DNA from 2 places in the Inmirania thermothiophila genome. Region 2 is predicted to be linked to the other one. Evidence: predicted binding sites of a transcription regulator. Region 2 holds the regulator's gene; the other holds the start of a gene.
The links. Region 2 encodes sigma-54, which starts transcription at its own class of promoters, with help from an activator protein. Its sites were predicted from a motif close to TGGCANGNTNCNTGCTT; they were not measured.
Positions count from the first base shown of each region.

Region 1: EDC57_RS08660 (hydrogenase small subunit) is a predicted target of sigma-54. The motif match lies at 4,811-4,827, and genes of this name have one in related genera.

Region 1 covers NZ_RJVI01000002.1:619,451-633,825, forward strand. The annotation lists gene EDC57_RS08645 (nickel-dependent hydrogenase large subunit) at 1-1,407, opposite strand, end outside; gene hybB (Ni/Fe-hydrogenase cytochrome b subunit) at 1,455-2,594, opposite strand; gene hybA (hydrogenase 2 operon protein HybA) at 2,591-3,580, opposite strand; gene EDC57_RS08660 (hydrogenase small subunit) at 3,593-4,741, opposite strand; gene EDC57_RS08665 (alpha/beta hydrolase) at 4,939-5,820, opposite strand; gene sixA (phosphohistidine phosphatase SixA) at 5,827-6,288, opposite strand; gene EDC57_RS12815 (hypothetical protein) at 6,390-6,557, shown strand; gene EDC57_RS12820 (hypothetical protein) at 6,559-6,708, opposite strand; gene EDC57_RS08675 (alpha/beta fold hydrolase) at 6,979-7,779, opposite strand; gene EDC57_RS08680 (O-acetylhomoserine aminocarboxypropyltransferase) at 7,790-9,082, opposite strand; gene EDC57_RS08685 (ribonuclease H-like domain-containing protein) at 9,115-10,248, opposite strand; gene EDC57_RS08690 (DEAD/DEAH box helicase) at 10,235-12,628, opposite strand; gene lexA (transcriptional repressor LexA) at 12,759-13,358, shown strand; gene EDC57_RS08700 (hypothetical protein) at 13,405-13,806, shown strand; gene EDC57_RS08705 (cupin domain-containing protein) at 13,803-14,132, shown strand; gene EDC57_RS08710 (hypothetical protein) at 14,337-14,375, shown strand, end outside.
Region 2 covers NZ_RJVI01000003.1:283,129-297,503, reverse strand. The annotation lists gene EDC57_RS12165 (ABC transporter permease) at 1-19, opposite strand, end outside; gene EDC57_RS12160 (ABC transporter ATP-binding protein) at 16-933, opposite strand; gene EDC57_RS12155 (STAS domain-containing protein) at 930-1,220, opposite strand; gene EDC57_RS12150 (MlaC/ttg2D family ABC transporter substrate-binding protein) at 1,213-1,827, opposite strand; gene EDC57_RS12145 (TolC family protein) at 1,824-3,170, opposite strand; gene mlaD (outer membrane lipid asymmetry maintenance protein MlaD) at 3,167-3,640, opposite strand; gene mlaE (lipid asymmetry maintenance ABC transporter permease subunit MlaE) at 3,643-4,422, opposite strand; gene EDC57_RS12130 (ABC transporter ATP-binding protein) at 4,419-5,234, opposite strand; gene EDC57_RS12125 (calcium/sodium antiporter) at 5,386-6,381, shown strand; gene EDC57_RS12120 (KpsF/GutQ family sugar-phosphate isomerase) at 6,396-7,397, shown strand; gene EDC57_RS12115 (KdsC family phosphatase) at 7,400-7,912, shown strand; gene lptC (LPS export ABC transporter periplasmic protein LptC) at 7,909-8,463, shown strand; gene lptA (lipopolysaccharide transport periplasmic protein LptA) at 8,447-8,956, shown strand; gene lptB (LPS export ABC transporter ATP-binding protein) at 8,953-9,678, shown strand; gene EDC57_RS12095 (RNA polymerase factor sigma-54) at 9,750-11,186, shown strand; gene hpf (ribosome hibernation-promoting factor, HPF/YfiA family) at 11,229-11,558, shown strand; gene ptsN (PTS IIA-like nitrogen regulatory protein PtsN) at 11,576-12,046, shown strand; gene hprK (HPr(Ser) kinase/phosphatase) at 12,043-12,987, shown strand; gene rapZ (RNase adapter RapZ) at 12,984-13,847, shown strand; gene EDC57_RS12070 (PTS sugar transporter subunit IIA domain-containing protein) at 13,844-14,257, shown strand; gene EDC57_RS12065 (HPr family phosphocarrier protein) at 14,257-14,375, shown strand, end outside.

The sequences.
Region 1 (14,375 bases), on a different contig from region 2:
CACCTCGCCCTTCGGGAAGGACGGGGGGTTGAAGGTGTCGTGGTCGCCACGGGCGATGTTGTCCATGAGCAGCCGCCACTGCGCCACCAGGTTGTCGTAGAGGATGGCGGTGCGCACCACGCGCCCGGCATGCCGCCCGAGGGTGGAGTGCAGCGCCGAGAGGGGCACGTCCTTGCCGGTGAGCGCGGCGACGGTCTGCACCAGCTCGCCCACGTAGCGGCGCGCGCCCTCGTGGCCGGCGGCGTACATGCACAGCACGTTGGCCAGCGGCCCCACCTGCGCGGGGTCGCCGCGGAAGGTGGGCGACTTGATCCAGGAGTACTTGCCCTCGTCCTGGAAGTCCGTGTACTGCGGCTCGGTGCGCCCCTCCCAGGGGTGCAGCGGCCCCTCGTCGCGGTACCAGGCGTGCCGGGCGGCCTCGGCGACGCTGTCGCGGAAGGCGGCGTCGCCGAAGCTGCGGATGGGCGTGAAGCCGCCCTCCAGGTCGGCGCCGCGGATGTAGCCGCCCGGCATGGCGAAGCGGGTGCCCTTGCCGTCCAGGGGCAGGTCCGGCACCGAGAGGTAGTGGGTGACGCCGCTGCCGTGGCCGGCCCAGTCCAGGTAATGGGCGGCCACCACCGCGACGTCCTTGAGGTAGACCTGATGGATGAAGTCGTGCAGCCGGTCGATGGCGGCCTTGATGAGCATCAGCCGCTCGATGGTGAGCGTCGACTGCGAGTCCGGGTTGATGGGATTGGCCACGCCGCCCACGGCGAGGTTCTGGATGTGCGGCGTCTTGCTCCCGAGGGTGGAGACGATCTTGTTGGCGATGCGCTGGTACTCGAGCGCCTGCAGGTAGTGCGCCACCGCGATCAGGTTCACCTCGGGGGGCAGCCGCATCTCGGGGTGGCCCCAGGCGTGGTTGGCGAAGACGCCGAGCTGGCCGCTGGCGACGAAGCCCTTGAGCTTGTCCTGGACGCGGCGCATCTCGTGGACGCTGTTGCCGGGCCACTCGGAGAGGCTCTCCGCAAGCTGCGCCGCCTTGCGCGGATCGGCCTTGAGGGCCGAGGTGATGTCCACCCAGTCCAGCGCCGCCAGGTGGTAGAAGTGCACGATGTGATCGTGGATGCCGTGCGCGGCGATGATCATGTTGCGGATGTACTGGGCGTTGAGCGGCACCTCGAGGTCGATGGCGTTCTCCACCGCACGCACCGAGGTGATGGCGTGCACCGTGGTGCAGACGCCGCAGATGCGCTGGGTGAAGATCCATGCATCGCGCGGATCGCGCCCGATCAGGATCTTCTCGATGCCCCGCCACATCTGCCCCGAGGCCCAGGCCTTGACCACCCGGCCGTCCTTGACCTCGCAGTCGATGCGCAGGTGTCCCTCGATGCGCGTGACCGGATCGATGGTGATGCGAGTCGACACGTTGTGCTCTCCCCCGATGAAGACGTGGAACCGCCCCGTCCCCGGCCTCAGGCGGCCCGCGCCGGCGCCGCCAGCACCGGCAGCCGCTTGACCGCCACCAGGTAGACGAGGATCTCGAAGGCCACCAGCCCCACCGTGACCAGGATCTCCTCCGCGGACGGGAAGTAGACGTAGCCCGGCCTCGCGAGGAAGCCGATGAGGAAGGCGTTGAGCCGGTAGAGCGCCCCGGCCAGCCCCAGCGAGAGGGCGGCGAGGAACAGCCACGGCGCCCGCCGCCCCAGCGGCCCGGCCAGCACCACCACCGGGAAGACGAACAGCGCCGTCTCCAGCAGGAAGAGGTTGCCGCGCAGATCCCCCGCCAGGGCATCGCCCAGCGCGCCCCGCATCGCCAGGTCCCCGAGGCGCAGCGCGAGGTAGGCCACCGTGAGCCCCAGCGCGCCGCGCCCGAACCCCGTCAGCAGCGGCTTCTCCAGCTCGTGCCGAAGCCCCGCCGCGGCCATCGCCGACTCGAAGATCACGATCGCGAGCCCCATCAGGATCGCGGTCAGGAGGGCGAAGAACGGCTGCAGCGCCATCGACTGCCAGAGGGGGTGGATCTTGTACCCGGCCGAGATCAGGAGCGAGCCGAGCGAGGACTGGTGCATGGTCGGCAGCACGAGCCCGAGGGCGATGAAGAGGAAGAGCCAGCGCTCGAGCCGCCGCCGCAGCCGCGTCCAGCGCGCCGCCTCCGCCACCACCGGCAGGAACTCGACGGCGAGGACCAGCACGTAGGTGAACACGCACAGGCCCACCTCCAGCATCACCGAGTTCACGTTCACCTGCCAGGGCAGGAACATGTTGTAGAAGTTGCCGTAGCGCCCCATGTCGATGAACGCGGCGGCGCCGCCGAGGCCGTAGCCGAGCAGGCTCGCCAGCAGCGCCGGGCGCACCAGCGGGTGGTAGCGCCCCTTGTTGAGGACGTAGACGGTGAAGGCCACCACGTAGCCGCCGCAGGCGAAGGCGGTGCCGATGACGATGTCCGCCACCACCCAGAGCCCCCACGGGTAGCCGCCGTTGAGGTGGGTCACCGCCCCCAGGCCCAGCGCGAAGCGCTTGGCCAGGATGAGGCCGGCCACCGCGGCCAGCGCCGCCAGCACCAGGGTCGGGATCGTCAGCAGACGGCCGCCGACGGGACGTGCCTCGCTCATCGCTCCTCCTCCCTGCCGTCGTCGCGGCCCACCTCGCCGCGCCGCTCGACGTTGCGCCGCACGATCCAGGCCAGCCCCGCGAAGGCCGCCACGGGCGCGGCGAAGCCCTTGTAGAGGGTGTGCTGCACGGTCTCCGAGATGGAGGCGTAGGACCGCTCGGGCAGCCGCGGCAGCCCGAGGTACTCGTGCGGCACCCCCGTGAGGTAGAGCACCTGCGTGCCGCCGAGCTCCTTCTCGCCGTAGATGTGCTGGACGTAGCGCGGCGCCGGGCGCACGTGCCCGACCCCGGCCCCCACCCGCTCGCGCGGATAGCGGTAGGGCTCACCCGGCTTAAGGGCGAGCCGGCGCCGGGCCTCGGCGAGCAGCTCCTCGCGGGTGCCGAAGAGCGACGCCCCCGTGGGGCAGACCTCGACGCAGCCCGGCAGCAGCCCCTGGTCGAGGCGCGCCACCCCGGGCTGGTTGCAGAACTCGCACTTCTGGATCCGCCCGTAGGGCTCGTGGAACTCGTACTTGGGCACGTCGAAGGGGCAGGCGTAGACGCAGTAGCGGCAGCCGATGCAGGCGTCGGGGTCGTTGGTCACCACCCCGGTCTTCGGGTCCTTGCGCATGGCGCTGACCGGGCAGACCGAGACGCAGCTCGGGTCCACACAGTGCAGGCAGTGCCGCTTGACGAAGGCGTAGCCGTCCTCTTCGTCGTCCTTGTTGCGCGCCGCGCCCCGCTTCCAGACCTTGATGACGTTGCGCGTCCTGCCGGAGAGGTCGCGCGGGGCGTCCCACTGCGTCTCCTCGCCCATGGGCTCGGGCGGCATGCCGTTGATCCGCTTGCACGCCGCCATGCAGGCCTTGCAGCCGACGCACAGGGTCGAGTCGTAGAGCATGGCGTAGCCGTCCGGGATCGGCTCGAGATTGGGACGCGCCGCCGCCGGGGCGGCGGCCCCGGCAAGCCCCAGCCCGCCGGCCGCCTTGAGGAAGTCGCGTCGCTTCATCCCCCGCCCTCCTCAGGCCTCGCCGTCCTGCCCGTCCTGCGGCTTCTCGGCCGCGGCGAGCCGGCGCGTGGCCATCGCCGCGGCCCCCACCACGACCCCGCCCACCGCGCCGAGCAGGGCCGCCGCGGTGGGCGTGACGCCCTCGCCCACGGGCTCGTCCACGCGCGGGAAGGTGGCCGGCGGGGCGTAGGTCTTGACCTCGGCGAGCTCGTGGATGGCCTTGGTGAAGCCCACCCCCTGCTCGGTGCAGCCGAAGCAGGGGTGGCCCGTGCCCACCGGCCAGCTGCCCACGCCGACGTCGCCGAAGAGGATCTGCGGGCAGTTGGCGTAGGTCTCCGGCCCCTTGCAGCCGAGCTTGTAGAGGCACCAGCCCTTGCGGTGCCCCTCGTCGCCGAACTGGCGGGCGAAGCGCCCGGCATCGAAGTGCGCCCGACGCTCGCAGTTCTCGTGGATCAGCCGCCCGTAGGCGAAGCGCGGACGCCCGTAGGCGTCGAGCTCGGGGGCCTTGCCGAAGGTGAGCAGGTAGAGGACGGTGGAGAGGAAGTTGTACGGGTTGGGCGGGCAGCCCGGGATGGTGATCACGGTCTTGCCGGCGAGGACCTGGGGCGCGCCGCGGGCCCCGGTGGGGTTCGGCCCACTGGAGGGGATCCCGCCCCAGGAGGCGCAAGAGCCGATGGCGAGGATCGCCGCCGCCCCCTCGGCCGCCTCGCGCACGTGCTCCAGCATGGTCCTGCCCGCGATCTTGCAATAGACGCCGTCGTCCTTCGTGGGGATGGCCCCCTCGATGACGAGGACGTACTTGCCCCAGTTGGTCTTCATGGAGTCCCGCTTGGACTTCTCGGCCCAGTGCCCGGCGGGCGCGCACAACGTCTCGCTGTAATCCAGGGAGACGGTGTCCAGGATCAGCGCCTCCAGGGTGGGGTGCTCCGCCCGCAGCAACGACTCGGTGCAGCCGGTGCATTCCTGGCCCGAGAGCCAGATCACGGGCGGCCGGCGCGGCGCATCCGCCGCCTCCACCATGCGCGCAAAGCCCGCCGTGGTGAGCCCCATGGTCCCGGCCAGGGTGCCCATGAACTTCATGAAATCGCGCCGCGAGCAGCCGATGCGCGCGGCCGCCGCGGCACCGAGATCCGTGCGCTCGATGAGCTCCTCGATGTTCACCGCTGTCTCCCCCGTTTCCGCAGATGCCGACCCGGACGCCGGGGCCGGGCATGGCTCCAGCCCATCGCGGAACAAGATCCGTGCCAATGCGGCGCGCCGCCGCGCGCCCACGCAAAAACGGGGACTTGCCGCAGTCGTTGGAGGGCGCCGCCGGATCGCGCCTGCTCAGAGGCCTTCCGATCCGGCCGCGGAGGTGGTCACGGCGTTTCCGGCGCCTCGAAGAGCAGACCGCGCAGCAGCGCGCTCACCGGCGAGGCGGGATCGGCCAGGGTCTCGACGATGGAGAAGTGGTGGCGGCCCGGCACCTCCACCGCCTGCACCCGGTGACCCGCGGCGCGGGCGGCGTCGGCGAAGGCCGACTGCTGGCGGCGGAACTCGTCGCTCTCGGCGCCGCCCACGGCAAGCACCAGCCACCGCGGCGGCACCCCCGCGGCGAGGTGCAGCGGGCTCGGCCGCGCCACGTCCTCGGGCGCGAGCCGCAGGTCCGCCTCCAGGTAGGAGAGGCGGATGGGCTCGAGGTCGTAGACCCCGCTCAGGCACAGGGCGCCCCGGACCAGCTCCGCCGGCACCCCCGGGTGCTGCTGCCAGGGGGTGAGGAGCAGCATCGCCGCGAGGTGAGCGCCGGCCGAGTGCCCCGCCGCCACGATGCGCCCGCGGTCGAATCCGAGCCGCGCCGCACCCTCCCACAGCCACAGCGCCGCCTCGCGCACCGCGGCCACGATCTCGTCGAGCGGCGCCTCCGGCGCCAGCGGGTAGCGCGGCAGCGCCACCGCCGCGCCCGCCTCCACCCACGGCACCGCGAGGAAGGAGAAGAGGTCCTTGTCGAGGCTTCGCCAGTAGCCGCCGTGGACGAACAGCAGCAGGGGCGCCCCCGTCCTTGCGGGCGGGAAGTAGTCGAGCTCGCAGCGGGGGCACGCACCGTAGGCCAGGTCCCGCTCCGCCCGCAGCCGCGCCCGCGCCGCCGCGCTCGCCGCCTCCCAGCGGCGGAAGTACGCCCCGTGCTCCGGCACCGCGGCGCGCGCGTCGTACTGGGCGTCCAGGGCCGCCCGGTCGTAGCCGCGATAGACCGGCCCGCCCATCCCCGCTCAGGCGCAGAGCCCCGGATAGAGGGTCCAGACGATCACGCGCCGATCCTCCTCCTCGGTGCGCGCCAGGGCCACGATGCCGCCGTTGCGGAAGCGGATCACGGCCGGCTCCGGCGCGCCCGTGACCAGGTAGGCCGCGAGCCGCTCGAGATGCGGCAGATGGCCCACGATCATGACGTCGCGCTCGTCGTGGAGCTCGGCCGCGATGCGGGCGGGGTCGGCCTGCGGCCCCAGGTGGCGCTGCTCGGCCGTCCCCTCCGGCGGCGCCAGCGCCTCGGCGAGGATCGCCGCGGTCTCGGCCGCCCGGAGCCTGCCGCTGTGCAGGATGCGCCGCGGGCGCACCCCGATGCGTGCCGCCGCCTCGGCCACCCGCCGCACCTCCGCGGCGCCGGCCTCGGTGAGGGGCCGTTGCGGATCCTCCGCCTCGCTCTTCGCCCGCCCGTGCTGGACCAGGTAGAGCATGACACGCCTCCCCCTCCGCCGCCCCCAATTCTAGCCCCGCCTCGCGGCCGCCGCGGGCGTGGCCTAGACTGGGGGCGACAGGCCGGAACGGAGCGAAGGCGATGGAGGAGAAGGGGGGCTACCAGGGACCGGAGCGGCGGCGCTACCAGCGCCGCGAGAACCCGGACCGGCGCGCCATGGTGCGCTACGAGCCGGACAAGACGCCGCGGCGCAGGCTTGCCGACCGGCGGCGGGCCGCCAGCGTATGGGACGGCCGAGAGCGCTTCTGAGTCAGCCGCGGGCGCGGAACGGGATGATCTCGGCGCCCCGCGCCGGGGGGACGTCCTCTGCGCGGCGCGCCCCGCCGCCCGCACCCAGCAGCGCCCCCAGGAAGAGACCGATGGCCACGCCCAGCCAGAGCATCAGCAGCCCGAACAGCATGGTCTTGCCCCCCGTGCCTTGCGGATTGCGCCCCGCGGCGCGCGGCCTCCCGCCCCCGTCCCTGGCCTCCCTGAGGACCGTCCTCAGCATATCATAAGCAAATCCTGCGCCAAGGCCGCCGGACCGCACCCGGATCCAGCAGGATCAGGCCCGTGCGCCATCCCGCCGCGACCGCCTGCGGCAACCTCCCGCCGCCCGCCTTGCCGGTTCCGGGAGCCGGTTCCCGCTGCCGGGAACGGTTCGTCGGCGCCGCGCCTGCGGCACGCCGCCCTAGGCCGCCTCGGCGAGGAAGCCCCGCAGCGCGTCGAGGACCGCGTCCGGGGCCTCCACCATGAGCATGTGCCCGGCCCCCGGGACCACCACCTCGCGCACCCCCGGCAGGGCGTCGAGGAGCGGCCGCGCCGCACGCGGCGGGGTCATGCGGTCGGCGCCGCCGAGGATCGCCAGCACCGGGCAGCGCACCCGGCGCGCGCGCTCCAGCCCCGCCGCATAGGCGTTGCAGGCGGCGAGGTCGGTGTAGAGCACCCCCGGAGCGGCCCGCTCCAGGAGGCGGATCCCCGCCCCCAGCATCCACATCCCCGGCACCGGGTGGCCGCCCAGGTGCATGGCGCTCCCGTGGCCCCACAGATTGACCATGTCCAGGGCGGCGTGGTCGTCGGCCCGCGCCGCGGCGAGCAGCGCCTCGTTGACCGCCATGGGAAAGGTGGTCCCCACCAGCACCAGCGCGGCGGCCCGGTCGGGCTCCGTCGCCGCCGTCTCCAGCGCCACCAGCGAGCCCATGCTGTGCCCGGCCAGCACCGCGCGGCCCGCCCCGGCGGCCTCCAGCAGCGCCGCCGTCCACCCCGCCAGGTCCTCGATGCGCGGCAGCGGCGGCCCCTCGGAGCGCCCGTGCCCCGGCAGGTCCACCGCGAGCACGCGCCAGCCGTGGTGGGCGAGGTACCGGCTCTGCCACAGCCACACCGTGTGGTCCTGGGCGGAGCCGTGCAGCAGCACGACGGCCGGCCGCGCGGGGTCGTCCGGCCGCCCGCCGGTGTAGACGTGGACCCGCCGCCCCTCGACCCTCAGCTCCATGGTGCCCTCCTCACTTCTGCGCCGCGCGCAGGGCGGCGGCCAGATCCTCGATCAGGTCCTGCGCATCCTCCAGCCCCACCGAGAGGCGGATGAGCCCCTCGTCGATGCCGGCCTCGCGCAGCGCCGCGGGGTCCATGCGGTGGTGGGTGGTGCTGGCGGGGTGGATGACCAGGGAGCGGGCGTCGCCCACGTTGGCCAGGTGCGAGAAGAGGCGCAGCCGCTCGATGAAGCGCCGCCCTGCCTCGCGCCCGCCGCGGATCGCGAAGCTGACGATGGCCCCGGCCCCGCGCGGGAGCAGCCGCGCCGCCAGCGCCCGGTCCGGATGGTCGGGGTGCTCGGGGTAGCGCACCCACGCCACCGCCTCGTGGCCGGCCAGGAACTCGACGATGCGGCGGGCGTTGTCCACGTGGCGCGCCATGCGCAGGGGCAGGGTCTCCAGCCCCTGCAGGATGTGGAAGGCGTTGACCGGGCTCATGCAGGCGCCGAAGTCGCGCAGCCCCTCGCGGCGGGCGCGGGCGATGAAGGCGGCCGGCCCGTACTCCTCGGCGAAGTCGAGGCCGTGGAAGCCCTCGTAGGGCTCGGTCAGGGTCGGGAAGCGCCCCGAGGCCTCCCAGTCGAAGGTGCCGCCGTCCACCAGCAGGCCGCCGATGGCCACGCCGTGCCCGCCGAGGAACTTGGTCGCCGAGTGCAGCACCATATCCGCCCCGTGCTCCAGGGGGCGCAGCAGGTAGGGCGTGGTGAGGGTCGAGTCCACCAGCAACGGCAGCCCCGCCGCGTGCGCCACCTCCGCCACCGCCGGGATGTCCAGCACCTCCAGGCCCGGGTTGCCGATGGTCTCGGCGAAGACCAGGCGCGTCTCGGGGCGGATGGCGCGGCGGAAGGCCTCCGGATCGCGGGGGTCGACGAAGGTGGTCTCGATGCCGAAGCGCGGCAGCGTGTAGGCGAGCAGGTTGTGCGAGCCGCCGTAGAGCGAGCGCGAGGCGACGATGTGCCCGCCCGCGCCCATCAGGGTCGCCACCGCGAGGTGCAGCGCCGCCTGCCCGCTCGCCGTGGCGACGGCGCCGACGCCGCCCTCGAGGGCGGCGATGCGCTCCTCGAGCACCGCCGTGGTGGGATTGGAGATGCGCGAGTAGACGTGCCCCGGGCGCTCGGCGTTGAACAGCGCCGCGGCATGGTCGGTGTCGCGGAAGACGAACGACGTGGTGAAGTAGATGGGCGTGGCGCGGGCGCCGAAGTCGCCGTCCGGCCGCTGCCCGGCGTGCAGGGTCAGGGTGTCGAAGCGCGGATAGTTGGGACCCCCCATCGTTCCCCCTCCCTCGGTCGAGGCCGCCTACTCTAGCGCGACCCGCCTCCGGCCGCGAGCCGGCGGCGCAGGCGGGCGCAGCGCCGCGCCCGCGCCGGCCCCGGCGGCAGCCGCTCGGCCCAGGCGAGCGCGGCGGCGAAGTCGCGGCGCACGTGCTCGTGGTACTTGGCCAGCCGCTCCACGGCGCCGGCATCCCCCACCGCCGCCAGCCGCCGCCACAGGGGGAGCGCCGCCTCGGTGCAGCCGGCGCGGCGCAGCAGCTCCGCCCGCTCGCGCATGGCGGCCACGCCCTCGGCGGCGGCGATCACCGCGCAGGCCTCGGCGAGGCGCCCGGCGCGGGCCAGCGCCCGCGCCACCCCCACCCCATCGGCGCCGTGGCGGTGCGGTGCGCGGTGGGCGTGCGCCAGGCGCGCGAGGAGCTCGGCGAGCACCGCGACGTCGCGGCGGTTGTGGGCGACGACGCGGGCCACGGTCGCGGCCTCGCCGAGGCGCAGCCAGGCGAGCCACGCCGCCGGGGCCTCGCTGCCCGGCAGGTCCCCGCGCCGCGGCCGCCCCAGGATCTCGGCCTCCACGCGGGCCAGGCGGCAGTCGGCGAGGCGATGGCCCCAGGCCCTGCGCACCCCGTGGAGGAGGTCGATGTGGCCGCGGTGCGCCGGCAGGGCCACCCCGGCGAGGCGGGCCCGCGCCTGGATCAGCGGCAGGTCGAAGCTGCGCCCGTTGTAGCTCACCAGCGCCGCCCCCCTGAGCCAGGGTGCGGCCGCCTCGTAGAGCGCGGCCTCGCCGGCGAAGGCGGTGAGCAGGAGCTGGCGCAGGCGCAGCGCCCCGCCCTCGATGCGCGCAAGCCCCAGGAGGAAGACCGCGGTGCCGCTCCCGCCGGCGAGCCCCGTGGTCTCGGTGTCGATGAAGACGAGCTCGTCCGGCGCCACCCCTGCGGCCTCGGGCAGCGCCTCGAGCGGCGCCGCGGCGAGCGCCCGCGGCAGCGGCAGGCGGGCCTCCAGCGCGAGCAGCCCGGGTGCCGGCTGCCGCGCCCCGAGCCGTGCCGCCAGCGCCCGCTCGGCGGCGGCGCGGCGCCGCCGCTCCCGCTCCGCCAGCCCCCCGAGGGGGGCCGGCCGCGGCGCGCCGGCCTCGCGGCGCAGCCGCGCCAGCCGCGCGCTAAGGTCCGTCACCGGCGAGCAGCTCCAGCACCCGCAGCGCCGCCGCCCGCGGCGTGCGCACCCCGGCCTCGTCGCCCGCCAGCACCGGGCCGACGCAGGCCGGGCAGCCGGCCCGGCAGGCGCACTCGCGCACCAGCGCCAGCGCCCCCGCCACCACCTGCGCCCGCGCCTCGTACAGCGGCTCCGACAGGCCGATCCCGCCGGGATAGGCGTCGTAGAGAAAGACCGTGGGCCGGAAGCGGGCGAGCGCCCCCGCCTCCAGCGCCGACCCGTCGGCGCCGCGGATGCCGCCCCGCCCGTCGGCCCCCACCACCGAGCACCAGCCGGCCTCGCCGTCGCCCACGGCGCGGCCGAGGTCGCGCGGCTCGGCCATGAGGTGCAGCGCGGCCACGTGGTGGAGGGCGTAGGCAGCCCCGAGGAAGCCGTCGAGGGCCTCGTCGCGCGAGGCGAAGGCGCGCTCGAGGGCCTCCGGGTCGAGCTGCCACCACGCCGCCGTGGTGTGCATCTCCTGGTCCGGCAGCCGGACCTCGCCGTAGCCCACGTTCTCGTGGCTGTAGTAGCGGATCTTCTTGTAGCCGGCGACGCGGCGGACGAGGTGGACCTCGCCGTGGGCGGCGACGGCGGCGCCCCAGCGCGCGGCCGCGCAGCGGTCGAGGATGCGCAGCCGCGCGTAGTCGATGGCCTCGGTGTAGTAGTCGGCGCGGGTCGGCCGGACGTAGGCCTTGCGCCCCGTCCAGTCGAGGCGCTCCACCTGGTAGGGGCGGGCCTGCACCAGGTAGATGGCCCCCTCGTAGAGGGTCACGGGGGCGCTGGCGTAGTCCACCTCCGCGATGACCCGGCCGCCGTCGGCGCTCTCGTCCACGACCACGAAGTTGCCCTCCGCCACCGAGCGCAGGCTCACCGAGTTGGCCGGATAGCTGTCGGCGATCCAGTGCCACCGCCCGCCCTCGCGGTAAAGCACGCCCTGGGCCTCGAGGTAGGCCAGCAGCTCGCCCACGTCCACCCCGCCGAAGCGCTCGCCGTCGCGGAAGGGCAGCTCGAAGGCGGCGCAGCGGACGTGGTCGAGCAGGATCAGGAGCTGGTCCGGGTCGATGCGCGCCCGCTCCGGGCTCGCCTCCAGGAAGAACTCCGGGTGGCGGATCACGTACTGGTCCAGGAGGTCGCTCCCCGCCACCAGGACCCCGAGGGCGGGCCGCCCCCGGCGCCCGGCGCGGCCGAGCCGCTGCCAGGCCGCGGCGACGCTGCCGGGATAGCCGTTGAGCACGGCCACGTCGAGGCCGCCGATGTCGACGCCGAGCTCCAGCGCCGAGGTGGCCACGACGCAGTGCACCGCGCCCTCGCGCAGGGCCCGCTCGGTGGCGCGCCGCGCCGTCGGCAGGTAGCCGCCGCGGTAGCCCGCCACCCGCGGCGGGCGACGCGGATCGCGGTCGAAGACGTCCTTCAGGTAGCGGGTGAGGATCTCCACCATGAGGCGCGTGCGCGCGAAGACGATGGTGCGAAGCCCCGCCCGCACCGCGGCGCGGGCGATGCGGGTGCTCTGGGAGCGGGCCGAGGCGCGGATCCCGAGGTCGGGATTGACCACCGGCGGGTTCCACAGCAGCAGGTGGCGCGCCCCCGCCGGCGCCCCGCTCTCGGTCACCGCCTCCACCGGCGCCCCCACGAGGCGCTCGGCGAGCTCGCGCGGATTGCCGATGGTGGCCGAGCACAGGATGAAGACCGGCTCCGCACCGTAGAAGCGGGCGATGCGGCGCAGCCGCCGCAGCACGTTGGCCACGTGCGAGCCGAAGACCCCGCGGTAGACGTGCAGCTCGTCCACCACCACGTAGCGCAACCCCTCGAACAGCCGCGCCCACCGGGTGTGGTGCGGCAGGATGCCCTGGTGGAGCATGTCCGGGTTGGTGACCACGATGTCGGCGCGGGTGCGGATGGCGCGGCGGGCATCGCCCGGGGTGTCGCCGTCGAAGGTGTCGGCGCGGACCCCGAGCCCGCCCGCCTCGTCGAGGGCGAGCAGCTCCGCCACCTGATCCTGGGCCAGGGCCTTGGTGGGGAAGAGGTAGAGCGCCCGGGCGCCCCCGCCGAGCACCGCCTGGAGCACGGGCAGGTGATAGCAGAGGGACTTGCCCGAGGCCGTGGGGGTGGCCACCACCACGTGCCGCCCCGCGGCCACGTGGGCCCAGGCCTCGGCCTGATGGCTGTAGAGGGCGCGGATCCCGCGCGCCGCAAGCGCCGCCTCCAGGCGCCGGTCGAGCCCGCCCGGCAGGGGTGCGGTGCGCGCCGGCCGCGGCGGCAGGGTGACGGCGGCGGTGATGCGGTCGCGGTAGCGCCGGCCGAGCCGCGCCGCCAGGCGCGAGACCGGATCCGGCGCGGCGAGCTGCTCGGCGGGCGCGGACATGGGCGATCCTCCGCGGGCGCCGCCCCGCGATACCCGCCCCGAGGACGCGGCATCGGCGGCGGCCCGGCGCGCGTGTTCTCATTCCGTTCTCTGGTAGGATCATAGAGAACACGGGGAGAACGGACAAGGGATGCACGACCTCAGGGGACGCCGGCGGGAGATCCTCGAGCGGCTCCTCGCCCGCGCCCGCGCGGGCGCGCCGCCGCCGACCCTCGACGAGCTCTGCGCCGAGCTCGGCCTGCGCTCGCGCGGCGCGCTGCATCGCCACGTGCAGGCGCTGGTCGCGGCGGGCTGGCTGGAGCCGCCGCGGGGGCGCCCCGGGCTGCGCCTCAGCGCGCGCGCCTTGGCGGAGGCGGAGGGGCTGCCGCTGCTCGGCCGCATCGCCGCCGGCCGCCCCATCGAGGCCGTCGCCGACCCGCGCCGCGTCCCGGTGCCCCCCGCACTGCGCACCGCGCGCCCCTGCTACGTTCTGGAAGTGCGCGGCGACTCCATGATCGAGGACGGGATCCTCGACGGCGACTGGGTCGTGGTGGAGGCGCGCGAGCACGCCCGCAACGGCGAGGTGGTGGTGGCCCTGATCGACGGCGCCGAGGCGACCCTCAAGCGCATCGAGCAGCGCCCGGGGGAGGTGGTCCTCCACCCCGCCAACGCGGCCATGGCGCCGCTGCGCTACGCGCCGGAGCGGGTGCGCATCCAGGGCGTGGTGGTGGGCCTGATGCGGCGCTACTGACCCGGCCCCGGTCCGCGCCGCGCCACGGCCACGCGGCGGCGCCTTCGTGGTAACGTACGCGGCCATGTTCCGCGAGCTTCTGGTCACCGTCGCGGTCGCGGCCATCGTCTACGCCGTCGTGCGCGCCCGCACCCGCGCCGCCGCGGTGGGGCGGCAGCAGCGCAGCCCCCGGCCCGCGGAGGTCTTCCCCTGGCGGCAGGCGGCCTGGACCTTCGTCGCCCTCACCCTCCTCATCGGGACCGCCATCGGCTACCACCAGTGGCGCGCCCGTCAGGAGGTGCTGCTGGTGCGGGTGGTCAACGGCGCCACCGGCGAGGTCGCCACCTACCGGGCCCGGCGCGGGGCCATCCGCGCCCGCGCGTTCGAGACCGTCGACGGGCGCATCGTGACCCTGGCCGAGACGGAACGGCTGGAGGTCCTGGACCGACCCCTGGAGGAGAGACCATGAGTGAAGGCGGCTTCCACCACCCCGACCGCGATGCGGCCTACGACGAGGCGCGGCTGGCCAAGCGCAACCTCTGGTCCTCGCCGCACCTCGTCTGCGACTACTACGGGCTCCTGCCCGGCCAGGCGCAGAAGGCGCACGCCCACGCCGGCAACGACAAGCTCTACTGCGTCCTGCGGGGCCGCGTGGAGGTGCAGCTCGGCGAGACCCGGCGCGAGCTCGGCCCCGGCGAGGTGGCGGTGGCCCCCGCCGGGGTGGTCCACGGGCTGCGCAACCCCGGTCCCGAGCCCGCCCTGGTCCTCACCGTGATGGCCCCGCCGCCGGCCTGATCCCCCGTCCTGGCTACCCCCACCGGGGGACCCGCGGGGGCTTGCCAAACCGCCCGCCTTGGCGCATGATCGCGCGCCATTCAGGGCCGGTTCAGCCGGCCCCGCGCCCAATGGAGGCGTACCCTTCGGGGCGGTGGCAGGGGGTCTCAAGCGATGGACCCGGGCGGCCGACAGAAGAGGCGGGACTGGCGCGAGGGCGAGGGCATGGGCGCACCCGCAGCCAGGCATCGGGCCGACGAGCTC
Region 2 (14,375 bases):
GCCAGGGCGCCGCCTTCACGCCGCCTCCCTCCCCACGAGCTCGAGGAAGACCTCCTCCAGGCTCGGCTCGCGCGTGCCGAGGTCCGCCACCCGCAGCCCCGCCGCGCGCAGCGCCTCGAGGACGTCGCCGACGCGGTGGTCGAGCCGATTGAGGCGCAGGGTCAGGCGGCTGCCTTCGCGCGCCACCACCAGCGCCGCCACCGCCGGCGGCAGCCGCGCGGGATCGCCGTCCACGGTCAGGCACAGCAGCCGGTACGGGTAGCGCGCCAGCAGCGCCTCCTTGCGGTCCAGGGCCTTGAGCTGTCCGCGGTCGAGGATGGCGATGCGCTCGCACAGCGCCTCCGCCTCCTCCAGGTAGTGGGTGGTGAGCACGATGGTGTGGCCGTCGCCGTGGAGGCGGCGCACGAACTGCCACAGCGCCTGCCGCAGCTCCACGTCCACCCCCGCCGTGGGCTCGTCCAGCACCACCACCGGCGGGCGGTGCACCAGCGCGAGCGCGATGAGCACCCGCCGCTTCATCCCGCCGGAGAGCGCCTGGACGTTGGTGTCGGCCTTGTCGGCGAGGCTCAGGGTCTCGATCAGCTCCTCGATCCAGGGGCGGTTGGCGCGCCCCAGCCCGAAGTAGCCGGACTGGATCTCGAGGATCTCGCGCACCGTAAAGAAGGGGTCGTAGACCAGCTCCTGCGGCACCACCCCGAGGCAGCGCCGGGCCCGCCGGTAGTCGCGCACGACGTCGTGGCCGAGGACCGCGACGCGCCCCTGGGTGGGCCGGGCGAGCCCCGCCATGACGTGGATCAGCGTCGACTTGCCCGCGCCGTTGGGCCCCAGGAGGCCGAAGAACTCGCCCCGGCCGATGGCGAGGTCGATGCCGCGCAGCGCCTCCAGCGCGCCGTAGCGCTTGCGCAGCCCCTCGACGCGGACCGCCTCGTTCACGGCCCCGCGAGCCCCAGCAGCCCCGCCACGCCGCCGACGCGGGCGAGCGCCCGCAGCGGCTGCGGCGCCCCCTCGTAGCGCAGCGTCCCCCGCGCCCGGCGCAGCCACTCGATGAGCAGGGCGAGCCCGGCGCTGTCGACGCGGTCGAGCCCGGCGAGGTCCACCGTCAGCCCCTCCCCCGCCGCCGGCAGCCCCCGCTCCAGCAGGGCCGGCACCGTCTCGTGGGTGAGCGCCCCGGCGAGCCGCACCCGCCCGGGCCCCGCCGCCTCCAGACGCAGCTCAGCCACCGGAGGACGCCTGCTCCTCGAGCCGGACGATCAGCGCCTCGAGCCCGGCACGCCGGATCTCGTCGCGGAAGCTGGTGCGGTAGTTGGTCAGCAGGCTCAAGCCGTCCACCACGATGTCGTAGACCTTCCAGCCCTCGGCGCCGTAGTAGAGACGGTAGTCGAGGCCGATGGGGAAGCCCCCCGGCTGCTCCACCTCGGCATGGACCACGACGTCGTCCGCCCCGGGCCTTGCCTTCACCGGGGCGAAGACGATGCGCTCGTCGCGGTACTTGCCCACCGCCGAGCCGTAGGTCCGCACCAGCAACCGCTCGAAGGCGCGCACGAAGCGGCGGCGCTGCTCCGGGGTCGCCCGCCGCCAGTGCACCCCCAGCACGTGCTGCGACATGCGCTGGAAGTCGAAGTGCGGCAGGACGAAGCGCTCGATGATGTCGTAGACCCGCGCCGGGTCCTTCTCGAGCTCGGCGCGGCGGGCCCGCACCGCGTCCAGCACCTGGCGGGTGGTGCGTTCCACCAGCGCCCGCGCCTCGTCCGGATCCGGCGCCGCCGGCACCGCCGGCGCCGCCGCCCACAGGACCATCAGCACACCCAGCAGCCATCGTCTCGTCATGGCAGATCCCCCGTCGCCTGCCGCAGCGCCACCACCTGCAGGTTGTACTGGTGCAGGGTGGCGAGATAGTCGGCATGGCTCAGCACGTAGCCCTTGAACGCCTCCACCAGCCGATCCGAGGTCTCGAGCCCGGCCTCGAAGTCGGCGAAGGTGCCGAGCATCCAGCGCCGGCCGGCACGGCTTGCGCGCTCGAGCGCCGCCACCGCCTCGCGCAGGGAGCGGGCGCGGTGGTAGGCCTCGGCCACCTGGAACGGGATCCCGCGGCGGGCGAAGGCCCCCTTCTCCACGAGGGCGTCGAGCTCGGCCCGGGCCCGCGCGACCCGGGCCGGCTGCACCCCCGTGGCCCAGGACCACTGCACCCCCACCACCGGGGTGAGGCCGGCGCTGTTGAAGGGGTCGACGATGAACGGGTTCTCCAGGTCCTCGCGCCCCGACACCGAGAGGGTGCCGATGAGGCCGGCGAACAGGTTGGGCCTCCGCTCGGCCCGCGCCGCCTCCACCAGCGCCCGCCGCGCCCGCAGCCCGGCCTCCAGCTGGGCCATCTCCGGGCGCCGCTCCAGGGCCCGCCGCTGCAGCGTGGCCAGATCCCCCTCCGGCAGGGGCAGCGGGCGCAGGCCCCGATCGGCCACCTCCACCTCGCCCTCGAGCCCCGCAAGCACCCGCAGGCCCTCGGCCGCCACCGCCTCGAGACCCCGCGCCTCGGCGAGGAAGCGCTCGATGAGCGCCTTGCCGTTGCGCACCGCATAGAGGTCGGACTGGCGCACCCCGGAGGCGCCCTCCTCGAGGCGCTTCTCCACCGTGACCTCGGCATCCTCCGCCAGCCGCCCGACCTGCTCCAGCAGGCGCCGGGTGTCGCGGGCGGCGAGGAAGCCGTAGTAGGCGTGTGCCACCTGGGTGACGATCCGCCCCTGCTCCAGGCGCACGTCGCCGCGGCGCACGTCGACGTTGGCCTGCGCGGCCTCGGCGTAGCGCTCGATCTTGCCGAAGGTGGCGAGGGGCTTGATGATCGCCAGGCGCAGGTTGAGCCAGGGCGTGACCCCATCCGGCAGCGGCCCGTCGTCACGCAGCCGGCAGGGCGAGGTGCAGGTGAAGCTGCCCCCCTCGAAGGGCCCGCCCTCCACATCCGGCGCCAGACCGAGGAAGGCGGTGGCCTCGATCCGCGTAGCGCCGTTGCCCAGGGCCTCCTGCAGCAGCGCCCGCGCCGCCTCCACCAGGTGGCGCCGCTCGGCAAGCCGCGGGTCCTGCTCCAGGGCCCGGCGCACGGCGACGTCGAAGTCCACCGGCTGCGCCGCCGCGGCGAGCGGCCCCAGCATCAGCGCGAGCATCCATCGCCTGGCTCTCATGGTCCGCCTCCCTCCTGGGCCTTGTTGAACAGCACCTGCCCGATGATGCGCTCCAGCACCAGCGCCGACTGGGTGAGCCGGATCTCGTCGCCGTCGCGCAGGTAGGTCTCCGCCCCGCCCGGCTCCAGGCCCACGTACTGCTCGCCCAGCAGCCCCGCGGTGAGGATGCTGGCGCTGGTGTCCTTCGGGATGCGATCGTAGCTGCGGCGGATGCGCATCCGCACCACCGCCTGGTAGGTCTCCTGGTCGAAGTCGATGGCCTCCACGCGGCCGATGCGCACGCCCGCCATGGTCACCGGCGCCCGCGGCTTGAGGCCGCCGATGTTGTCGAAGCGGGCAAGCAGCGTGTAGCCCTCGCCGTCGCCGAGGGCGCTGAGGTTGCTCACCCGCACGGCGAGCATGAACAGGGCCGCAAGCCCCAGGGCCACGAAGACGCCCACCGCGATCTCGGTCGCTCTCGTTCGATCCACGCTCAGGCCTCCCCGAACATCAGCGCGGTCAGGAGGAAGTCCAGACCCAGCACCGCCAGCGCGGTGTGGACGACGGTGCGGGTGGTGGCGCGGCTCACGCCCTCGGAGGTGGGCACGGCGTCGTGGCCCTCGAAGACCGCGATCCACGACGCCACGACCCCGAAGACGACGCTCTTGACCACCCCATTGTAGACGTCGTCCATGAGCTCGACGCGCGCCTGCATCTGCGACCAGAAGGCCCCCTCGTCCACGCCCAGCAGCCCCACCCCCACGAAATAGCCGCCGAGGATGCCGACGGCGCTGAAGATGGCGGCCAGGAGCGGCATCGCCAGCACCCCGGCGACGAAGCGCGGCGCCACCACCCGCCGCAGCGGATCCACCGCCATCATCTCCAGCGCGGCGAGCTGCTCCGTGGCCTTCATGAGGCCGATCTCGGCGGTCAGCGCGGTGCCGGCGCGCCCGGCGAAGAGCAGCGCCGCCACCACCGGCCCCAGCTCGCGCACCAGCGACAGGGCCACCACCACCCCCAGCGACTCCTCGGCGCCGAAGTCCACCAGGGTGTTGTAGCCCTGCAGCCCCAGGACCATGCCCACGAACAGCCCCGAGACCACGGTGATGATGAGCGAGAGCACGCCCACGGCGTAGAGCTGCTGCACCACGAGCCGCGGCCGCAGCATGAGCGCCGGAACCCCGGCGAGCACGGCGGCGAGGAAGAGGTGGCCGCGGCCGAGGCGCGCCAGCACCCCCAGCGCCCAGCGGCCGAGGGCCGCGAGGGCGTTCACGCCGCCCCCCCGAGCAGCTCCTCGGCCAGCGGCGGCGCCGGGTAGTGGAAGGCCACCGGCCCGTCGGGAAGCCCCCCCAGGAACTGGCGCACCCAGGCCGAGTCCGTCTCCCGCAGGGCCTGCGGCGGGCCGTGGGCCACCACCCGCCCCTCGGCGAGGACGTAGCAGTAGTCGGCGATGGCGGTGGTCTCCGCCACGTCGTGCGAGACCACCACGCTGGTCAGCCCCAGGGCGTCGTTGAGGGTGCGGATGAGGCTCGCCAGCACCCCCATGGAGATGGGGTCCTGGCCCGTGAAGGGCTCGTCGTAGAGCACCATCTCGGGGTCGAGGGCGATGGCGCGGGCCAGCGCCACGCGCCTCGCCATGCCGCCCGAGAGCTGCGCCGGCATGAGGTCGCGCGCCCCGCGCAGCCCCACCGCCTCGAGCTTCATGAGCACGATGTCGCGGATCAGCCGCTCCGGCAGCCGCGTGTGCTCGCGCAAGGGGAAGGCGACGTTGTCGAAGACGCTGAGGTCGGTCAGGAGCGCCCCGCTCTGGAAGAGGACGCCGATGCGGCGGCGCAGCCGGTAGAGCGCGTCTCGCCCGAGCCGCGGCACCTCGACGCCGCCCACGCGCACCGAGCCCGCCTCGGGCCGAAGCTGCCCCCCGATCAGGCGCAGCAGGGTGGTCTTGCCGGTCCCGCTCGGCCCCATGACGGCGGTGACGCGGCCGCGCGGGATGTCGATGTCGACACCGTCGAAGACGAGCCGCGCGCCCCGGCGGAAGCGCAGGCCCCGAATCGTCACCAGCGTCTCGTCGGGCGTCCCCGCCATGCAGCCCTGTCCCCCCAGCGGATGCGGTCTCGCCCCCACCGCGGGGGCGCGCGCAGTGTACCACGTTGACCGCTCGGTCAGCCTCCGGTTCCGTCGGCGCCCGGGCGCAGCCGTGCCATAATGCCGCGCCCGGCACGGACCCTCGGAAAGGATGACGCAGATCCTCGCGAGCCACCCCCTCATCGCCGCCGCCCTCGCCCTCGGCGGCGGCGTGCTCGCCCTCGTCTGGGGCGCCGACCGCTTCGTCGCCGGCGCGGCGGCCCTCGCGCGCGGGCTCGGGGTCTCGACCCTGGTCATCGGCCTGACCGTGGTGGCCATCGGCACCTCGGCGCCGGAGATCCTGGTCTCGACCATGGCGGCGCTCGCCGGCAACCCGGAGCTGGCGATGGGCAACGCCATCGGCTCCAACATCGCCAACATCGGCCTGATCCTCGGCGTCACCGGCCTCGTGGCCCCCCTCACCGTGCGCTCCGCCACCCTGCGGCGCGAGTTCCCGGTGCTGCTACTGGTGATGCTGGGGACGCTGCTGCTGCTCGCCGACGGCCGCCTCGGCCGCCTCGACGGGGCGCTGCTGGTCGCGGCCATGGTCGCCCTCCTCGCATGGCTCGTGCGCACCGCGCGCAGGGGGGGCGACGACGCCCTGCAGGCCGAGCTGGAGGCCGAGATCCCAAGCGAGATGCGGCCGGGGCGCGCCCTCCTCCTCACCGTGGCCGGGCTGGTGGTGCTGCTCGGCGGCTCGCGCGCCATCGTCTGGGGCGGGGTCGCCATCGCCACCCACCTGGGGGTCAGCGAGCTCGTCATCGGCCTCACCATCGTCGCCGTGGGCACCAGCCTGCCCGAGCTCGCCTCCTCGGTGGCGGGGGCGCTGCGCGGCGAGCCCGACATCGCCATCGGCAACGTCATCGGCTCCAACATGTTCAACCTGCTGGCGGTGCTGCCGGTGGCGGGCCTGGTGGCGCCGGGCCCGGTGCCGGGCGACCTGCTCGCGCGCGACCTGCCGGTGATGAACGCCATCACCCTCGCCCTCTTCGTCATGGCCTACGGGCTGCGCGGGCCCGGGCGGATCGGGCGCGGCGAGGGGGCGCTGCTGCTTGCGGCCTTCACCGCCTACCTGGGATGGCTCTACCATCAGGGCTCGGCACCGTGAGCGGGGGCAGACCCTTGGCCGGGGAGGGGCACATCCGGGACGAGGCGGAGGCGGCCGAGCTGCGCCGCCTGGGGCTTGCGGTCATCGAGACCGAGGCGCAGGCGGTGGCGGCCCTCGCCCCGCGCATCGACGAGGCCTTCGTGCGCGCCTGCCGCCACATGCTCGCCTGCCGCGGCCGCATCGTCGTCCTCGGCATGGGCAAGTCGGGCCACATCGGCGGCAAGATCGCGGCGACGCTGGCGAGCACCGGCACCCCTGCCTTCTTCGTCCACCCGGGGGAGGCGAGCCACGGCGACCTCGGCATGATCACGCCGCAGGACGTGGTGCTGGCCCTGTCCAATTCCGGCGAGACCGACGAGATCGTCACCATCCTGCCGCTCATCAAGCGCCTCGGCGTGCCCCTGATCGCCCTCACCGGCAATCCGCGCTCCACCCTCGCCCGCGCCGCCGACGTCCACATCGACGTCTCCGTCGAGCGCGAGGCCTGCCCCCTGGGGCTCGCCCCCACCGCCAGCACCACCGCCACCCTCGCCATGGGCGACGCCCTCGCGGTGGCGCTGCTGGAGGCGCGCGGCTTCACCGCCGAGGACTTCGCCCGCGCCCACCCGGGCGGGCGCCTGGGGCGCCGGCTGCTGCTGCGCATCGACGACGTCATGCACACCGGTGACGGCGTGCCGCGCGTGGGCACCGACGCCCTCCTGCGCGAGGCCCTGGTGGAGATGACCGCCAAGGGGCTGGGCATGACCGCGGTGGTGGACCCCGACGGCCGCGTCGCCGGCGTCTTCACCGACGGCGACCTGCGCCGCAGCCTCGACCGCGGCGTCGACGTCCACCGCACCCCCATCGCCGAGGTCATGACCCGCGAGGCACGCACGGTCCGCCCGGGGCTGCTCGCCGCGGAGGCGCTGCACCTCATGGAGACCCACAAGATCAACGGCCTGCTGGTGGTGGACGAGGACGGCCGGCTGCTCGGCGCCCTCAACATGCACGACCTCCTGCGGGCGGGGGTCCTGTAGCGGTGCGGCTGGCGCAGGACGAGCTCGTGCGCCGCGCCGCGGGGATCCGGCTCCTGGTCCTCGACGTCGACGGCGTCCTCACCGACGGGCGCCTGTACGTGGACGAGGCGGGGCGCGAGACCAAGGCCTTCCACGTCCGCGACGGCCACGGCATCAAGCTCGCGCACCGCGCCGGCATCGCCGTCGCCCTCGTGAGCGGGCGGCGCAGCGGCGCCGTCGACGCCCGCGCCGCCGAGCTCGGCATCGGGCACGTCTGCGCCGGGGTCGAGGACAAGGCGGCGGCGCTGGCCCGCCTCTGCCGGGAGACCGGCATCGACGCCGCGGCGGCCGCCTGCGTCGGCGACGACGTGGTCGACCTCCCCATGATGGCGGCCGCGGGGCTCGCCGTCGCCGTCGCCGACGCCCACCCCGCGGTGCTCGCGCGCGCCCACTGGGTGACGAGCCGGCCCGGCGGCGCCGGCGCCGTGCGCGAGGTCTGCGACCTGCTCCTCGCGGCGCGGGGGGAGGGGCCGTGAAGCGGCGCGCTGCCGCCGCCTTCCTCGGCGCCACCGCCCTCGCCGCCGCCCTCCTCGGCCTGGTGCGGCGGCAGGAGGGCGCGGCACCGCCGCTCCCCGGGCCCGCCCACGTCGCCGACTGGTGGGTGAGCGAGGGGGAGGCGGTGGGCTTCGACGAGGCCGGGGCCCCCCGCCGGCGCCTGCGCGCCCGCCGCATGGTGCACTACCGCGACGACGGCACCACCGAGCTCGACGCGCCCCGCGTCGCCCTCGTCGATGCCGCGGGCACGCGCTGGCGGGCCGAGGCCGAGCGCGGCCGGCTCTCCGCCGACCGCCAGCGCCTGCGCCTGGAGGGCGCCGCCCGCCTGGAGCGGCTCGCGCCGCCGGCGCGCCTCGACACCCGCGATCTCCTGCTGGAGCTCGACCGCGAGCGCGCCGCCACCGACGCCGAGGTGGACTTCGCCGCCCCCGGGCGCAGGATCCGGGGGCGCGGCCTGCGCGCCGAGCTTGCCGGCGCGGGCCGCATCACGCTGCTGGCCGAGGTGAGGGGACGCCATGAACCGACACCCTGACCGCACCCTGCCGTGGCGCCTCCTGGCCGCGGCGGCGCTGCTCGCGGCGGCGCTGGGCGCGGCGGCGGCGCCGCCGCCCATCGAGCTCGAGGCCGACCGCGTGGAGGTGGACGACAACCGCGGCGTCAGCGTCTACGAGGGCGCGGTGGTGGTCACCCAGGGCCGGCGGGTGGTGCGCGCCGACCGCGTCGTGGTGCGCAACGACGCGCAGGGGCCGGCGCGCCTCGAGGCCGAGGGGGCGCCCGCCACCCTCGAGGACGTGGACGCCGAGGGCCGCCCCCTCCGGGGCGAGGGCCGGCGCATCGACTACGACCTGCGCGGCGAGGTCGTGGTGATCACCGGGGAGGCGCGGCTGCGCCAGGGCGGCGACCGCTTCCGCGGCGAGCACATCGAGTACCGCATCGCCGACGGGCGCATCCGGGCCGAGGGCGGCGATGCGCGCGTGCACATCCTGCTCGCGCCGCGCGAGGGCGCGACCGGCGACGGGCGATGAGCGGGCTCGAGGCCGAAGGACTCGTCAAGCGCTACCGCGGGCGCAAGGTGGTGGACGGGGTCTCGCTGCGGGTCGGCCCCGGCGAGGCGGTGGGCCTGCTCGGGCCCAACGGCGCCGGCAAGACCACCAGCTTCTACATGATCGTGGGGCTGGTGGCCGCGGATGCCGGGCGCATCCTCCTGGACGGCGAGGACATCACCCGCCGCCCGATGCACCTGCGCGCCCGCGCCGGCCTCGGCTACCTCCCCCAGGAGCCCTCGGTCTTCCGCCGCCTCACGGTGGCGGAGAACATCCTCGCCGTCCTCGAGACGCGCCGCGACCTCGACCCCCCGGCGCGGCGCTCGCGCCTGGAGGCCCTCCTCGAGGAGCTGCACATCGGCCACCTGCGCGCACAGCCGGCGCTGTCGCTCTCGGGGGGCGAGCGGCGGCGGGTCGAGATCGCCCGCGCCCTCGCCGCCGAGCCCCGCTTCATGCTCCTCGACGAGCCCTTCGCCGGAGTCGATCCGATCTCGGTCCTGGACATCCAGCGCATCATCGCCCACCTGTGCCGGCGCGGCATCGGCGTCCTCGTCACCGACCACAACGTGCGCGAGACCCTCGGCATCTGCGGCCGCGCCTACATCGTCAACGCCGGCCGCGTCATCGCCGCCGGCACCCCCGAGGAGATCCTCGCCGACGAGCAGGTCCGGCGGGTCTATCTCGGCGAGGGCTTCCGCCTCTGATCCCTGCAGCGGCAACGGGGCTCGGGTAGAATGACGGCCAAGATGAGCACCGCGGCCGCCAGCGCCAGCCCATGAAACAGACCCTGCAGCTCCGCCTCGGGCAGCACCTGACCATGACGCCGCAGCTGCAGCAGGCGATCCGCCTGCTGCAGCTCTCGACCCTGGAGCTGCAGGCCGAGATCCAGCAGGCGCTGGAGTCCAACGTGATGCTGGAGCTCGAGGAGGAGGGCGAGCAGGAGACCGAGGCGGAGGTCGCCGCCGAGGCCGCGGCGGAGGAGGCCGGCGAGCGCGAGCTCGGCGGCGACGGCGGCGAGATCCCGGACGAGCTCCCCGTCGACAGCTCCTGGGAGGACGTCTACGACGGCGCCGTCCTCTACGGCGGCGGCGGCGGCGACGAGGACGAACGGGGCCTCGAGCCCGTGAGCCACGACGGCGAGTCCCTGCGCGACCACCTCACCTGGCAGCTCGAGCTCACCCCCTTCAGCGAGCGCGACCGCCTCCTCGCCACCCTCATCATCGACGCCATCGACGAGGACGGCTACCTCGGCGCCGGGCTCGAGGAGATCGTCGCCGCGGCGGGGCCGGAGGTCACCGTCGAGGAGGCCGAGGCGGTGCTCCACCGCATCCAGCACTTCGACCCGCCGGGGGTGGGGGCTCGCAGCCTCGCCGAGTGCCTGCGCATCCAGCTCCTCGAGCTGCCGGAGGAGACACCCTGGCGCGCCCAGGCCCTGCGCCTCGTGGACGGCCACCTCGAGACCCTCGCCGCCGGCCGCCACGCCGAGCTCGCCGAGGCCCTCGGCGTCGATCTCGAGGCGCTGCGGGAGGTGGTGGCCCTGGTGCGCTCGCTCAATCCGCGCCCCGGCAGCAGCCTCCCCGGGCCGCCGCCCGAGTACATCATCCCCGACGTCATCGTGCGCAAGGAGGAAGGGGTCTGGCGGGTCGAGCTCAACCCCGAAGCGACGCCGCGCGTCCGCATCAACCCCCGCTACGCCGCCCTGGTGGGCCGGGGCGGCGCCGACGGCACCTGCCTGCGCAGCCACCTGCAGGAGGCGCGCTGGCTGATCAAGAGCCTGCGCAGCCGCAACGAGACCCTGCTCAAGGTGGCCACCTGCATCGTCGAGCGCCAGCGCGGCTTCCTCGAGCACGGCGAGATCGCCATGAAGCCGCTGATCCTGCGCGACGTGGCCGAGGCCGTCGGGATCCACGAGTCCACCGTCTCCCGCGTCACCACCCGCAAGTACATGCACACCCCGCGCGGGATCTTCGAGTTCAAGTACTTCTTCTCGAGCCAGATCGCCACCGACGACGGCGGCGCCGCCTCGGCGACGGCGATCCGCGCCCTCATCCGCAAGCTGGTGGAGGCGGAGAACCCGGCCCGACCGCTGAGCGACGCCATGATCGCCCGCCTGCTGGGCGAGCAGGGGATCCGCGTCGCCCGCCGCACCGTGGCCAAGTACCGGGAGGCCATGGCCATCCCATCGTCGAGCGAGCGCAGGCGGCTCGTCTGAGCCCCTGCCGGGACCCAGGACCCGAGCCAAGAGGAGCCGAGCATGCAGATCAACGTCACCGGCCACCACGTGGAGGTCACCGAGGCGCTGCGCAACTACGTGCTGGAGAAGTTCGAGCGCCTCGAGCGCCACTTCGACCACGTCACCAACGTGCACGTGATCCTCAGCGTGGAGAAGACGCGGCAGAAGGCGGAGGCCACCGTCCACGTCTCCGGGGCGCAGCTCTTCGCCGAGGCGGTGGAGGAGGATCTCTACGCCGCCATCGACGTCCTCGCCGACCGCCTCGACCGGCAGATCCTCAAGCACAAGGAGAAGCTCAACGGCCGCGGCCGCGGCGGCGAGCACAAGCGCGAGGGCGCGGCGCAGGCCTGAGGGCGGAAGGAGGCAACGTGCGCATCGCCGACCTGCTGAGCCCGGACCGGGTCGCCTGGGGGGTCGAGGCGGCAAGCAAGAAGCGGGCCCTCGAGACCCTGAGCCACCTCCTCGCCGACGCCGGCGGGGAGCTCGACCCGGTGCGCATCTTCGAGACGCTGCTCGGGCGCGAGCGGCTCGGCAGCACCGGCCTCGGGCACGGGGTCGCGCTGCCCCACGGGCGGCTCGGTCACGGCGCCGCCGTGGGCGCCCTCCTCACCCTGCGTCAGGGCGTGGACTTCGACGCCCTCGACGAGCAGCCGGTGGACCTCCTCTTCGGCCTCGTGGTGCCGGAGGAGGCCACCGAGGAGCACCTGCAGATCCTCGCCGAGCTGGCGCGCATGTTCTCCGACGAGGCCTTCTGCGCGCGCCTGCGCGAGGCCGGGAGCAGCGAGGCCCTGCTGCGGCTGGTGCAGGGCTGGCCGGAGGCGGCGACCGGGGCGCCATGACCCGGCGGATCACGGCCGCCCAGGTGGTGGAGCTGCTGCGCGAGCCGCTGCGGCTGACCCACATCGCCGGAAGCGACGGGCGCGACCGCATCCTCGAGCCGGCGGGACCGTCCTACACCGCGATGGCGCTCGTCGGCTACCTCAATCCCATCCGCCCGCCGCGGGTGCCGGTCCTGGGCCTGCACGAGCTGGAGCGGCTGTGCGAGGCCCCGGGCGGACCCGCGGCCTTCCTCGCCGGCGCCCTCGGCCCCGAGACCGGCTTCGCCGTGGTCGCCGACGGCTGCCCCGCCCCGGCGGTGCTGGTGGAGGCGGCCGAGGCCGGCGGAACGCCGCTGTTCGGCTCGGAGCTGCCCAGCCCCGAGCTCATCAGCCGCCTCCAGTACCACCTCGCCACGCTGCTCGCCGAGCAGGTCACCCTCCACGGGGTCTTCCTCGAGGTCCTGGGCAGCGGCGTGCTGCTCACGGGCGAGGCCGGCGTCGGCAAGAGCGAGCTCGCCCTCGAGCTCATCAGCCGCGGCCACCGCCTGGTGGCCGACGACTGCCCGGTCTTCTCCCGCGTCGCCCCGGACCTGCTCACCGGACGCAGCCCGGAGCCGGGCGAGGGCTTCCTCGAGGTCCGCGGCCTCGGCATCCTCAACGTCCGCGCCATGTACGGGGCCGACGCCGTCAAGAGCGCCCGCTACCTGCGCCTGATCGTGCACCTGCAGCCCCTCGACGCGGTCGCCCCCGAGGCCATCGACCGCCTGCGCGGCAGCGTGCGCGAGCGCGAGATCCTCGGCGTGCGCATCCCCGAGGTCACCCTCTACGTCGCCCCCGGGCGCAACCTGGCGGTGCTGGTGGAGGCCGCCGTGCGCCAGCACCTGCTCGCCCGCCAGGGCTACGACGCCGCCGCCGACCTCGCCGCGCACCAGCAGCGGCTGCTGGAACGGGGGCCGCGGTGAGGCTGGTCATCGTCAGCGGGCTGAGCGGCTCGGGCAAGAGCACGGCGCTGCACACCCTCGAGGACCTCGGCTACTACTGCGTCGACAACCTGCCGCTGGTGCTCCTGCACGACTTCGCCACCGGGATCGAGGGCCACCGCCGCGGCCGCTACCCGGGGGCCGCCGCGGGCATCGACGCCCGCAACGTCGCCGCCGACCTGCGCCGCTTCCCGGAGATCCTCGCCGGGCTGCGCGATGCCGGCGTCGACACCGAGGTGGTCTTCCTCACCGCCGGCGACGAGGCCCTCGTGCGCCGCTTCGCCGAGACCCGCCGCCCCCACCCGCTGGCCGGCCCGCGCACGGGGCTGCGCGAGGCGATCCAGCGCGAGCGCCGGCTGCTCGCGCCGGTGAGCGAGGCCGCGGATCTCTTCCTCGACACCACGGGACTCAGCATCCACCAGCTCCGCGACCTGGTGCGCGAGCGCGTCGCCCGGCGCCCCCGCGGGCGGCTGTCGCTGCTGGTGCAGTCCTTCGCCTACCGCCAGGGCGTGCCCGCCGACGCCGACCTCGTCTTCGACGCCCGCTGCCTGCCCAACCCCCACTGGGTGCCCGAGCTTCGGCCGCTGACCGGCCGCGACGAGGCGGTGGCGCGCTTCCTCGACGAGCAGCCCGCCAGCGGTGCGCTCCTCGCCGACATCGAGGCCTTCCTCGGGCGCTGGATCCCCCGCTTCGAGGCCGACAACCGCCCCCACCTCGCGGTGGCGGTGGGCTGCACCGGGGGACGGCACCGCTCGGTCTACGTCGCCGAGCGGCTGGCGCAGCGCCTGCGCGCGCAAGGGCGGTGGCAGGTCCTCGTCCAGCACCGGGAGCTCAAGCGGTGACGGCGAGACCGCCGGTGGGGCTACTGCTCGTCACCCACGGGGCCGTGGGCGGGGCCCTCCTTGCGGCCGCGCGCGGCATCCTCGGCGAGACCCGCATGCCGCTGGAGGTGGTGGCGAGCGAGCCCGGCGGCCGCCCGGAGGCGCTCGCGGCGGCCATCGAGGCCGCGCTCGACCGCCTCGACCGCGGCGCCGGCGTGCTCGTCCTCACCGACCTCCACGGCGCCACCCCGGCCAACCTCGTCGCCCGCGCGGCGCGGGGCCGCCGCGTGCGCAGCGTCAGCGGGATCAACCTGCCGATGCTGCTGCGGGTGCTCAACTACGCCGATCGCGACCTCGCCGAGCTCGCCCGACGCGCCGCCGAGGGGGCCGCGGCCGGCATCGTCGCCAGCGAGCAGGGAGAGCCCGAGTGATGCCCGAGTGCGAGATCCGCCGCCGCATGGAGATCGTCAACCGCCTCGGACTGCACGCGCGCGCCGCCGCCAAGCTCGTCCAGACGGCCTCGCGCTTCGCCTCCGAGATCACCCTGCG